DNA from 3 places in the Lysinibacillus sp. UGB7 genome. Region 3 is predicted to be linked to each of the others. Evidence: riboswitches for the same ligand, from Rfam matches in the RefSeq annotation. Region 3 holds a riboswitch; each other region holds the start of a gene.
What was found. A riboswitch is a leader RNA that binds a small molecule or an ion and turns the genes downstream of it on or off. The one in region 3 is predicted to bind cobalamin.

Region 1: another riboswitch for cobalamin. It lies ahead of ACOMCU_RS15230 (hypothetical protein); the one in region 3 lies ahead of ACOMCU_RS12075 (hypothetical protein).
Region 2: another riboswitch for cobalamin. It lies ahead of ACOMCU_RS23415 (FecCD family ABC transporter permease); the one in region 3 lies ahead of ACOMCU_RS12075 (hypothetical protein).

The regions. Positions count from the first base shown of each region.
Region 1 covers NZ_JBMGUV010000016.1:10,859-15,409, reverse strand. Annotated here, with positions in the region: gene ACOMCU_RS15240 (tyrosine-protein phosphatase) at 1-396, opposite strand, end outside; gene ACOMCU_RS15235 (ABC transporter substrate-binding protein) at 719-1,672, opposite strand; gene ACOMCU_RS15230 (hypothetical protein) at 1,674-2,216, opposite strand; cobalamin riboswitch at 2,391-2,611, opposite strand; gene ACOMCU_RS15225 (glutathione peroxidase) at 2,765-3,310, opposite strand; gene ACOMCU_RS15220 (hypothetical protein) at 3,408-3,956, opposite strand; gene ytvI (sporulation integral membrane protein YtvI) at 4,049-4,551, shown strand, end outside.
Region 2 covers NZ_JBMGUV010000037.1:541-5,091, reverse strand. Annotated here, with positions in the region: gene ACOMCU_RS23425 (DMT family transporter) at 1-122, shown strand, start outside; gene ACOMCU_RS23420 (ABC transporter ATP-binding protein) at 485-1,288, opposite strand; gene ACOMCU_RS23415 (FecCD family ABC transporter permease) at 1,294-2,361, opposite strand; cobalamin riboswitch at 2,513-2,704, opposite strand; gene ACOMCU_RS23410 (biotin transporter BioY) at 2,895-3,491, shown strand; partial or broken gene ACOMCU_RS23405 (transposase) at 3,701-3,945, shown strand; gene ACOMCU_RS23400 (YdhK family protein) at 4,126-4,551, shown strand, end outside.
Region 3 covers NZ_JBMGUV010000011.1:100,115-104,665, reverse strand. Annotated here, with positions in the region: gene ACOMCU_RS12085 (hypothetical protein) at 230-427, shown strand; gene ACOMCU_RS12080 (NUDIX hydrolase) at 528-995, opposite strand; cobalamin riboswitch at 1,435-1,617, shown strand; gene ACOMCU_RS12075 (hypothetical protein) at 1,892-2,674, shown strand; partial or broken gene ACOMCU_RS12070 (GTP-binding protein) at 3,641-4,551, opposite strand, start outside.

The DNA of each region.
Region 1 (4,551 bases), on a different contig from region 3:
GATTAATTGTTTAAACGAAGCATTATTAAAAGGCATCTGCGCATAAAATTCGCAGAACATTTCTGGACTTACAACTTTATAGAAATTTTGCCCGCCAGTATTCGTAGGCATTTCAAAAGCATGGTTCCCCTTGGCAGGAATTTGTATATACTTCGCATTTGGAAATGTCGGATTAGGGTTGTTCTGCGCCTCATGTTTGTCCCGATAATCAAAAATCGTTTTCACACCTAGTGTCTCAAAACGTTCTTTATCCGCCAACGTCATTTTTCCAAGTGCTGCCGAACGATAGATCAAGCCTTTTTTGACAGTACGCCCATCCTTTGTTTTATAGCCACCCATATCGCGGAAATTATAGACTGCTTCAAACGGAATAACCTTCATGTCAAACTGTGTCATCCACTACGCCTCCCTTATATTAGCAATCACCTTATCCTCTATTCTATAGAACCAATAAGGATAATACCAATTTTCACACTAATGCATTTCTGCACACAGCAATGCCTTTTCAGAATCACTAAACATCTATGCGTACGTAAAAACGGCTTCTAAAAGTAAATGCTGTGTGCACGCCAGCCGATCGGTGCGCTGCTGAACCTGAGCAGTTCTCGCCTTTACCCGAGCGCTTCTCGTCATTTCCTGATGTAATTGGGGCGGGGTATGATTCATAACATATCAAAAAGCCGTCCTAACTTATGGGACGGCTTTAAAAAGTCTTCAATTATTGAAATAACTCAGGATAGACAACTTTGGCTACTAGCTCAACCGCTTCGCCGATACGTGGACCAGGTCGACTGGATATATCAGCATCTATATAAAACACAACTTTGTTTTGAATGGCTGTAATCGTATTCCAACCATTGCGTGCAATGATTTCTGCCACAGGGTCTTCGCCGTAATTTACAGTTGTTAGAATGACTTCAGGGTTTTTAGCAATGACGTTTTCCTCAGAAACCTTTACCCAATCCTTTTTGTCAGCAAATACATTGTTCACTTTAGCCGCATTTAAAATTTCTTGTTGGAATGTACCTGAACCTGCTGTATAAATCTCTGGCTTCGGACTAATTTCCAAGTAAACATTTTTTTGTTTTTCTACATCTTTTACTTTTGCTTGAACATCAGCTATTTTAGCCTTGATGTCTTCATTTAGTTGATCACCTTTATCCTCAACACCCATGACAGTAGCAATTTGTTCAATATCTCCATAAACATCTTCAAATGAAGCTGCTGATTTAATAACAAATACTTTCACACCTGCATCTTCAAGTCCTTTTAACGCATCAACTTTACCATCAGTAGTGTAAGCAATCACCACATCCGGTTTTAATGACACAATGCGCTCGCTATTAAACGTCATAGAATCTGAAACACGTTCAATGTTCTGTGCTTCTGCTGGATATGTATCATATTCTGTAGCGCCTACGATTTTATCACCCGCACCTAATGCAAATAAAATTTCTGTATTGCTTGGCTGTAAAGACACAATAGTTTTTGGTACAGCATCAAATGTCACTTCTACACCACGATCATCTGTCACTTTATAGCCTGTTTCTTCAGCTGTATTTACTTCCTTCGATGTGTCCCCACTTTTCGCTTCATCAGTTGTACCGCAACCTACTAGGACAAGCGCTAACATTAAAATCGAAAGCCATTGAAAATTAACGAATTTCTTCACTTCACTCAATCTCCTTTTTCTTTTTCATTGGGTATGATTTACTTATAAACGGAATTTCAGCAATTCCTGCCTGTTGATTCATGTATACAGCCATAACGAAAAATACATTGGCCAGTAATCCTAAATAATCGAAAAGAATGGCTGGTACTTCTCGCTCCTCTGACACTTTGTGCAAGGCACGGTATGATTTTTTTGCTTCACTTCGACATAGATGAAGTGCAGCGGCAGCCTCCGTCCCTTGTGGTAAAACAAAGTTTTGAATTTCATCTCTAACATGTTCAACGTAAAAATCATAACGATCGCTCAGCCATGCTAAATCTCCATCAGTTACAGCTAATTTGCCACGTACTGAACCATTCACATGATAAGCCATTGGCAAAATTGCCATCAAATCGACCGCAACAACCTCAACTGTTTCTTTCTTTACAGCAGCCAAGGCTACGCCCACATGCGTTGTTAGGCTATCTGTTCGAATCTCATAATCGACCGTCGATACTTTTTCACGCATAAACGGATAACATGAATAACGCGCATCTTTTTTCAATCCTGAAACCCCACTTTCTTTCGTGAAAATATTCCTACTGGATTTGAGCTAAACGTGCATAAAAAAAACGCCCTCCCCCATTAATAGTGGAACGACGAAAATGCATAAGTAGCGTCGCTGTGACACGACATTGCCTATGTATTTGCCGCATATCCTCCTAACTTCCGAAGAGTACTTATACGCTCAAATAAAGATCGGTCTCCTGGCTTGTACAGTTCACTACCTTGTATGTAGCTATGTTATCATAATAACCTTCCCATCTACTAAAGTTATGAATCTTCGACAGTGGCTTATTTTTATGATTTTTTCTGCACTTACAGTTGCGGAAACAGCTCCGGTTTTACACCGAATTCCCGATTATGCTATGGACTAGCACCCTTATTCTGCAAGAATTATTCACTTGTAAAGCAGTTTATCATAGATTGTGATGAAAAAGTAGTTGCGAAATTGCAGAAAACTCGCTCAAAAACATACAGAACCTAGCACTATTTCCACATAACGATTAGCTATTTGTAGTTCTCCCCTGAAAATTCTATAATAATTACTGACTATAATATTTTTTCGATAACTTGTTCAATATCTAGTTGTGAATCAGTCGGTTCAAAGCGCGCAATCGTTTTACCATTGCCATCTACTAAGAACTTTGTAAAGTTCCAGCGAATATTACGACCATCTAAAAAACTAGGTGCTATTTGGAAAATAGCTTGCGCCAACATTTTTTCTTGCATATTTGCCTTCCCAAATTCGCGAAAACCCACTTCATGTTTTAAATAATTGAATAACGGATGTGTCGTCTCACCGTTTACTTGCACTAATTCAAAAATTGGGAACGTCACACCGTAGTTAATCTTGCAAAGTTGTGTTGTTTCCTCGCCATCTTCAGGATTTTGATTGTCAAATTGATCACAAGGAAAACCTAAAACAACGAAATTATTCTCGCCATATTTTTCATACATTTTTTGCAAATCCTCAAGCTGATAGGTAAAACGACATTGGTTTGCTGTGTTGACAATTAGCATAGGCTTTCCACGATAGGTTTCCATTGATAAAATTTCACCATTTGGCTTTTTCACTAAATAATTATAAATACTCATTTTTTAAACCCCTTTTATATTTTTTATGATTATAGCAATAAACCCTATTTTCTCCAATAAAAGAGGTTTAACATAAAAAAATAGCCATTACGCTTGTTTAACGAATGGCTGTCTTATATTTCTTTTTATATTTTGCATCTTGCTCTTCTTCAATTAATCTCTGTGCAATTTCCAATAGCTTCTTGTCGCTTGTGGCATCAAACAACTTTTTAAAGGATACAATAATATCATATCGAATGAGTGTCGAATGTTTCTCATCAATACATGTTTGGAATCTTTTTGCTAAATACGAAACAACTAAATCCCTTTGCACCTGTCCCGCAAGACCAATTTGCCAAATTGCTTGCAGACTATGTCTAGCTGTTACGGTTTTATCATCATATGTTACTGCCCAGATTTTCAAAAAATCTTCTAATACACGTTCTTCTGGATCACTTTTTGCCGCCAATGCGCATAAAAACTGTACTGCCCGCGCACGTACATGTCCATCTTTATATGTAAGGGCTTGAACGAGCTGCTCCCAGACTGCGTATGTCCAATCAACTGGTTCTTGCATAATTTTCATCAATTCTTCGTAAGACTCGAATTGGATTTCACGGTCATGCTCTGTTAATTTACTAAAAAGTTGCAAAATCTCTTTTTCCATGATTCATCCCTACCTTTATTCTGTCAGAACGTTATAAAATTTTAAATTTTTTATGTTACACTTAACTTAATTTATAGCAAGAAGGAGAGTTTATGAATAAATCTATTACCCGAAAGTTGATTTTACGAACGCTTGTGATTATATGTCTAATAGTTGCGGCATATTTTATCATACCAGTCTCCGTGCCTATTATATTGGCGGGGATTACGGCTTTTTTCTTAGAGCCAATAGTTATGTTTTTTAAACGTAAGTGGAAAATGTCACGTAAAATTGCAGTCGCCTTCATTTACATAATGAGCGTTATCTTTATTTCTATTATTTGTTACTTTACTATTACACAGCTCATGTCGCAAATAATAGTTATTTCTAAGCAAGCTCCCTATTATATTTCCAAAATATCGGAAATGTGGCTTCACATGCAAGATAACATTTCTAAATATACCGAAGACTTCCCCGATGAAGTGAGTATATCACTTCAAAATACGACGATGGATTTCATTAAGAAAATTGAAGAATCTTTTCTAAACTTCTTTAATTATACCAAAGTTACCGCATTCTTTTCTGAAATTCCAAGCCTCTTTATTAGTCTTCTCGT
Region 2 (4,551 bases), on a different contig from region 3:
TTGGTACGGTTGGTGCAGTAGTCGTTAATATTATTTTCTTCGGAGAATCTAAAAACTTCACCCGAATCATTAGCATCATTGCCATTATCATTGGTGTAGCTGGTTTAAAAGCGGTGGCATAAAGCAAATAATGACTTTGATTTTTCATATATCAATTGAGTCAGGCTTTAGCTTTAGTTCAACATATTGTCAGTCAAAACCGCCGTATAAACGGACCAAGGATGCGGTTGCTAAAGAAGCTGGTGGCGTGTGCTTATTTGATTCTAAAGGGCACGTTGAACAAACTTCGGTGTCACTAATATTTGTGGCAAAATTTTTGAAGCTGATGAAGTATTATCTACAAATAACCGCGCCTCATTTAAAATAATAAGTAAAAATGGACGTTTCTCAAATAAACTGGGAAATGTCCATTTTTCATCTTTTGACTTAATACATCCAGCTTTCTATTGTGTGTTCCTATGTACATGCCAATATAATTTCACATTTATATAATTGAACTTTCTTTCAAAGCTTTTTTTGTGAATTGTTCAGACACATATGTTAAGTACGGTTTTCCTGTCAACGGGTGTACTTGAATATCTGCATATACACCAAATACCTCTCTTAGTAAAGTTGGTGTGAGCACTTCTGCTGGCGTTCCATAGTGTACGATTCTTCCCTGCTGTAACACATAAATAGTATCGCAATACATAGCAGCGATATTCAAATCGTGTAGCGCTGCCACTACAGTCAAATGTAGTGTTTGAATTAAATCCATCAGTTGTAATTGGTGCTGAATATCTAAATGATTCGTTGGTTCATCTAGAATAATCACCTGTGCTTGTTGAGCGAGAGCACGAGCAACCATCACTCGTTTCTTTTCTCCTCCTGAAAGAGAGCTAAAGCTACGGGTTTCTAAATGGGCAATACCCGTTTGCGATAATGCTTCTTTGACAATTTGAAAGTCATCTTCATGGTCAAGTTCAAACAATTTTTTATGAGGAGTTCTTCCCATGCTAACCAGATCTCGTACTTGAAAATCGAATAATACAGGAGTTTCCTGACTAACAACAGCTAGATTTTTTGCAATAGTTTTACTCGTTTGCTTCAAAATGTCTTTCTCGTTCAGTAAAACCGTTCCACTTTCTGGCTTTAATAGACGATACATATTTTTTAAAAGTGTTGATTTTCCACTGCCATTGGGACCAATTAAGCCGACAAATTGCTTTTCTTTTATTTGAATGCTCACCTCATGTAAAATACGCTGATCATGAATGGAGAATGATACTTGTTTCGCTTCTAATGTCATATGTTTTAGTCTCCTTCACCGAAAGAATAATTGTTACGACGCAGTAACCAAATGAAAAATGGCCCTCCACAAAATGCAGTAATAATACCAATTGGCATTTCCTCTGGCGCAATTAGTATTCGTGCAAGCGCATCTGCCCAAACTAAGAAAATCGCTCCTAATAAAGCACTAATGGGGATAACATATTTATAATTTGAACCTATAATTAACCGGACAATATGTGGAATAATCAAGCCAACAAACCCAATCGAGCCACTTACAGCAACAAGTACGCCTGTAAGTAGAGATACAAGAACAACAAGTTGTATTCGGAATTGTTGTAGATTAACACCTAATGTTACTGCTGCCTCTTCTCCAAGTAGAAGCAAATTCAAATTCCGATAATGGAGCCAAAGCAAGGCAAAGACAACGACAAAAATAATTGTTGGGATGAGTAGATTATTCCATTTAGCACCTGCTAGACTCCCTAGCATCCAGTACATTACTGCTTTCATGCCACCCTCTTGCTTCGACATCATTAATATAAAATTCGAAGTGGCTGATAAAATAAATGATACGGCCATTCCTGCTAGTAACAAGCGAAAGATAGAAATTCGCCCACCTACACGTGATAAGAAAAACACTAATACAATCGCTAGTAAAGAGCCTAAAAACGCAGCGATAGAAAGTGCGTATATGCCTAAAAATGAAAAGGCGCCTAAAATTATGACCGCCGTAGCCCCAACTGTTGCACCAGATGAAACCCCTAAAATATACGGATCCGCAATTGAATTACGAACGAGTGCTTGGATGGCAGCACCAGCAATAGCTAATCCTCCCCCAACGATTGCGGCAAGTAAAACACGTGGCACACGAATTTGCCAAATAATAATTTCTTGTGAGCGACTCCAATCTTGCTCTATCCAATTTTGGACAAGTGGAATTTTTGAAAGGATAACTTTCCAAACATACAACGGTGTTATAGAAACGGAACCAATCATGATGGCGAAAGTAATTGAAATGAATAGCAATAGGAGAAGCAGGATAGAAAGTAAGATAAATTTATTCTTTGGGAACAGGTACTGTTTCTTCATCTGTTTATTAACTCCTAGTCAAAAATGATAGATGTGAAGCAATAAAAAAAGGTATTCTACGCAAAAAATTTGCATAGAAATACCCTCGAATAAACAAAAGTAAGAAATGTATCCTTCAATTGTCCGTAATTGCTTGCATCCTCGTGGGCATTACAGGTAACAACTAATTGGCAGGTCTCCTGGCTTCGATTCATCATTGCTATGACAGCCTTCCCATTTAAAAAACAGTGGCTTATATATCATAGAATTCCTCGTTACAGTTGCGGGACAGCACCGGATTTACACCGATTTCCCTTTTAAGTGACGCTTTAAAAGGCATCACACCAATAGTATCTGAAATATTAAAATTATGACGATTCTAACATACATAATTATAGTAGTCTATACATATTTTATCTTTTTACCATATCTAAACCATGTATCTCCTCGCTAAACAGGGAATTTTACGTTAACTTAATTTATTTATAAAGTTGACACAAAGTTTTTATTTTCTTAAAATATCACTAACAACTTTACTAAAAAGAGGAGATATTATGACAACAGTAGCTGAACATGGACATCATAAATTAAGAACAGTCGACCTGGCCTACATTGGCTTATTTTCTACATTGATGATGATTGGTGCAAATATTACTTCCTTTGCACCTTTCATGGTAGTTGGAAGCGTGCCTATCACATTACAGACGTTTTTTGCTATTTTAGCAGGACTTATTCTTGGTAGTAGAAAAGGAGCGCTCGCCTGTACCGTCTATATGTGTATCGGTTTAGCAGGGGCACCTGTATTTGCTCGTTTCGGAGGGGGTTTTGGACAAATTTTAAGCCCGACATTCGGCTTTATCGTAACTTTTATTTTAGCAGCCTTTATCGCAGGGCTTATAATAGAAAAAAGTGCTACGAAAAAAAGCTATGTCATAGCCGCACTAAGTGCAATGACCATTAATTATTTACTTGGTACAAACTGGATGTATTTTGCTTATAAACTATGGGCTAGTGCACCTGAAGGATTCACCTATAAAATGGCATGGCTTTGGATGATGCCACCATTGCCAAAGGATATTATCTTAGCCGTATTCGCTGGTATTTTCGCATATCGTGTGGAAAAAGTGCTGAAAATTATTGCGGTGAAATAATACGAAACCTATTTTGATAAAAACTCCACTCAATAACTTTAGAGAGTGGAGTTTCAGACTATAGACATACTCAAAGTTGAGTTTTTACAGTAAGTCTTATTTTTTAAAAAATAGAAGTTTCTATAAGAACCCGTTGATTTTCGCTACGGCGGACGCTTTTCGCGGGCATGGCTTCAGTCCATCATTTATTTCAACAAAGTGACAAGTAACAAATCTATGCACGATGTAAAGAGACGATTGAACGCGTATGTGCGGATGCGAAGAAAAGTATGGTATGCGTTGGACAACCTTTCGAAGGATTAAAAAATTGTCCATGCAGGCGGTACTTACTTTTACTGCTATGGATTTGAAGAAGCTAGTTTATGGTCATAGCAAAGTTCTAAAGTGGCAGAAGTTGGTTAAACGTAGCGTAATACTGTCGTTAATAGTGGCTATTTGTAACTACTATTTCTGATAAAGCTTCAAAAGGTATTCGGAATGTGATCATTCCGAATACCTTTTGTCGTCAATCTGAAACTCCACTCTAGAGTGGAACTTTACTATTTATAAAATAGATATGATATGCAGTCTTCATCCATAATTTCTGCACATTTATTTGCTACATTTACGGCAAATGAAGAAGGAGGAATTGGCTTTGAAACTACAAAAAAAATGGCGTGTAGGCTTACTGACGGTAGTTGCCGTTCTGGTATTATCCGCGTGCTCAGAAAATACAGCCGATACAAAAAAAGAAAGCAAGGCTGAACAACAAAGTGAAATGGACCATTCTTCGATGAATCATTCCAGTTCAGGTGAAATACCAGCAACTCTGAAAAACGCAGAAAACCCAATATATCCTGTTGGTAGTACTGCTATTATTGCAGATGGCCATATGGAAGGTATGAAAGGTGCTGAAGCAACTGTTGTTGGAGCTTATGATACAACTGCTTACATTATCTCGTATGAACCAACTACAGGTGGCAAACGTGTGGAGAATCATAAATGGGTCATTCATGAGGAATTATTAAATCCAGATAGCGCACCTTTAACACCTGGAACAGAAGTAAAAACGGCTGCTTCA
Region 3 (4,551 bases):
GTTGCTGCATGTTTAATACAATTTACCGAAATTATTTCATACTGAATTAAACAATCAACGGTTAAGTTCCTATAGCTTGACCGTTTTTTGAATTCCTTTAGCAATAATCTTCTAAAAGATAATTTATGAAGTAACTTTAGTTTAGTTCTCTAAGGTTTATTTTTAGGTACATGCCACTAAACATGTTTTCTACAAGTATTCACGTTATAATTGAATGGGGTGATAGCGAATGAAAAGTGTAAACTTACAACTTGACCACAATAACTCGATTGAGATAACGCAGATAGATAATACTTTATTCGAAGTTCGACTCGGTATTAACGGAAGTATTAGCATGTACTATATGACGCGCGCTCAACTTGAAAATCTTGAACTAGGCGCTGATGTTCATATTGAGACGATTCGTGCTGGATTACTTAACGATTAATGGTAGTTCAAGACGTTCTACTATAACGGTTAGGCTATTGCAGCTTAACTGTTTTTTTATTTTCCCAAAGGCCCCGTACCTGATTAGTTCAAGAACGTTTTCATTTTATTACTGGTGTAGGCATACCATTGTGCCAATCCATGATGAATGGGGCTTGGTGAGGATTGAGATTTAATGGTATTTCATTTCTCGATACAAAGTGCAATTCGCTACTTTCATCATTGATTTGTAAAGTGCCTTGATAATCGTTTGAATAAAATATTATCTGAACACTAAATACTTTATCTCCATTTGAGTACTCTGCAAAACCATTTTTACCTGAATACAATCCAAACAAACTTACATTGTTCAGAATAAGATTAGTTTCCTCAAAGACCTCCCTTTTGACTGTCTCTTCAAAGGTTTCTCCGATTTCCAAGATGCCTCCTGGGATGCCCCAAATATTATTGTCAGTCCTTTTTTGTAAAAGAATACGTCCAATATCATCTTCAATTATTGCTCCGCATCCAATCGTCAATAGAGTTTCATGTCCAATCATTTGTCTCATTGTTTTAATGTAGTCATTCATCAATGATTACCTCATTCCTTGTTTTAGCCCAAATGTCTCTGTATTTAACTTTATTTTCCAGAAGAGAATTTTTTATAAAGATGGACGGTGTCTTTTTTTCCTTCAAGTCCTTGTCCTACTTTACGGTCAAAAAATTTTTAACTATGTAGGCTGATGTTTGCCATTTACAACTTTTCTTAAAGAGTCTCAAGTTGAATGCAAGGGTGCGTTGATAACTATATTATATCTTATATAGAACTTTATAAAAAAAACTTCCACATTAGCATGTAGTCTATCAAAATAAAAAAAGGTAATTTTAGAGAACTAACAAGTGACTCTATACTCTCCATCATAAAGTATATGGAATATTTTGTTATAATTGACAATGTAAAAACACTTCTTTACAATTAATACTAGTAATCTATAAGGAATGTGACGTAGTTCACGTTCTTTCACAACTGAATAGCGTGTAGTAATAGGTGTAAATTGAATCAATTTACTAAAAGGGAAGTCGGTGGAAGTCCGACACTGTCCCGCAACTGTAAATGTGAGCGTCTTTTTTGAATACCACTGTCTAAAGACGGGAAGGGGAAAGATGCGTTGACCGTAAGTCAGGAGACCTGCCTATTACGAGTACACACCAAAACCCTACGAGGAATAGGAGGTGGCATGTTGACAAAACAGAATATTCTGTTTGTCACTGTACGTCAAACGCCCATAGTAAAAGAAGTTATTCGGTACCGAACCGTTTCTTTCCTATGTTGGCGATGTTTGATGTTACGTGATGAATGATATGTATAAGGTGTTATAGCCATTACATAACGGATTTCCTCTTATTGAAGAAGAAATCCGTTTTTTTTTTTTAGTGGCCGTACACCTGTCGTTTTGAAAATATGTACGAAAAGAGGAATGCACGTATGACGAATATTCATGTATGTACAGCACAGGAAAAGCATCAATCAGCTATGAAAATTTGTAAGCATCCACGCACTGAAGTTGGTAAGCAGACGAAGACAAGAATCGTCATCGAATCACTTGTCGATCAGTTTTTAGCAACAGGACTTATTCGCAACGAACGATTATTTAATCGCATTTTATATAACAAAGCAATCATCTGGATTCAAAATGAAGGGTATGATGGACATCTATTGGCCAAAGCAAATGTAGCTGATGAGTTAAAAACAAGAAAGAATGGCTTTAGGATGTATATGCCGACCAATCCGATTGTTTATGAAGTGAACGGAGAAGCGTATCATTTAATTACACGTATCGATTCGGTTCGTGCAAAACCAAATTTAGAAAGACTTCATTTGGACCCAAAGCCGATTTTAAGCGCTGCACGTGTAAATGATTTATTGTGCTCGATGGTCATGCGTTTTTATGAGACGTATGTAGCAGATTTAGCATTAGTAATTGCGACAAAAAGAGAGTCAAATAAATTATCGAATCTAAAAAAATACGTAGAGCACGAATATGCGCAATTTATGCAAGCTGTAAAAACACTAAATGATTACCATTTAAATTGGCATCCTCGTGGCAATGGTCATGAACTATTGCTCCAAGTTATCGATAACTTACAATTATTAAAAAGTAAGCCGGGCACTGTGTTAGTTGATTTTTCAAACAATCATGGCTATGTCATTGTGGAACCTGCTTATTTACTCATTGAAGAGACAAATAGTACCGCGCAAGCTTTATAAAAGTAACTCCTCCACCTTGGTGGTGCATTTAGGCTGTCAACAAACTCAAAAAATTGGTTTGTTGACAGCTTTTTTCTTTTAGAGGGACCTATAACCTGTTGAGATCCGCTACGGCGGACGCTTTTCGCGGGCATGGCTTCAGTCTACTCTTCGCTACGCTCCTGCGGGGCCTTTTCGCTCATGCGATTCCCGCGGAAATCAACGGTTTTTTACTATTTATTCAAAAGACTGAAGGCAAAATCAAAGAGATTTAAGTTTGCCTTTAGTCTGAATCCTCCACTTTTGTGGAGAATTTTTTTTATCATTCTCTTAAATGAAACTAGGGAAGGATGCATTAAGTCCAGTTATCAATCATTTTTAGGTGCGCTGAACATACTAAGGATGAGTGACATGCCAGCGATTATACCGAACACATCCGAAGAATAAATGTTTAGTAGCCAATCCAAAATGATTGGTTTTTTTATAGTTATTGGCAACGATTCAAATGTAGCGAAAACTGGGTAAGCGAACGTAAGTAACAAACAAGGAATAGCGACACACCATAATAATGATAGATTTATGTTGAGTGACCCATTTTTTTACAATGATAAGCGAAATATAGAAACCTAGTAGAACAGCAATGAATGGATTTGACCAGATGACAGGCATAAAGTTGAAAGTTTCACTTACATTTTGTTGAATGATTTTTTCAATCTTTGACAATAACATTACTAATAAGAGTAAGCCAATTAGCCAAAGAATTTTCCTGCAATAAACTAGCCAAATAGATTTTTTCAAAAATATACCCCCTTCGTTGCTTAATAATTGATAAGATTTATGTATCCCGCATTAACGGTCAGTAAGACACCGCTTCAAGTTGAAGATGACAACGATTCCGCTAGGGGAGATTAACACTGACCGTAAAAGCCCGATTGGTTCAACTAACAATCAGTGGGAACAAAAGCCTCCTCTGATTGAAGTTTCATTTTATTTTATGCAATGCATGGCAGCTTGTGCTTCATGCCATGGAATCGAGTAGCCTTTTCCTTTGGCACAAAATATACTAGACGAAGTATACGCAGGGTCGGCATTTTTATCGTAGGCTATTTGGGCAATGATTTCCTCTGTATTATGACAAACATCATAGCCATCAAATTGTAGCGACAGTGAGCCTTTGCCATTTGTGTAAGCTGCAAAGACTGTACTGTAGCTCTAAAGGTAGCGACAGGTGCACGCCCTGTTAAAATTACCTGTTCTTCTGTCATAATCGGCGCATCAAAAGTGCCGGCTGCTTGTTGAATATCGGTCATCATGCGGCCAATAAAATCGTTAGGCGCCTTTAGCTTGAAGCGGTAATAGGGTTCAAGCAATAGATTTTCAGCTTGTTCTAGGCCTTGACGCAGTGCGCGGAATGTCGCTTCTCGAAAATCGCCGCCATTCGTATGCTTGATATGTGCACTGCCAGTTAGAAGGGTGAACCGGATATCTGTGACAGGGAAACCTGTTAATAGTCCATGGTGTTCACGCTCGAATAGGTGCTTTTCAATAAGCCGTTGATGCCCGACAGATAAATCATCAGCGTGACAAGAGTTGACAAACGTATTGCCAGCACCACGTGTAGTGGGTTCCATGCGTAAATGCACCTCAGCATAATGCTTTAATGGTTCAAAATGGCCATAGCCTGTCACTACTGTTGCAATTGTTTCCATATATAAAATTTGGGGTTCACCAAATGTAACTGTCAGTGCAAAGCGATCTTTTAGCACGTCACTTAGTACTTCAAGCTGAATGACGCCCATAATGTGTACGTGAATTTCCTGAAATTTCTCGTGCCACACAACACGTAATGAGGGCTCCTCGGCTTCAAGCAAACGGAAGATTTTCAATATTTCCTTTAT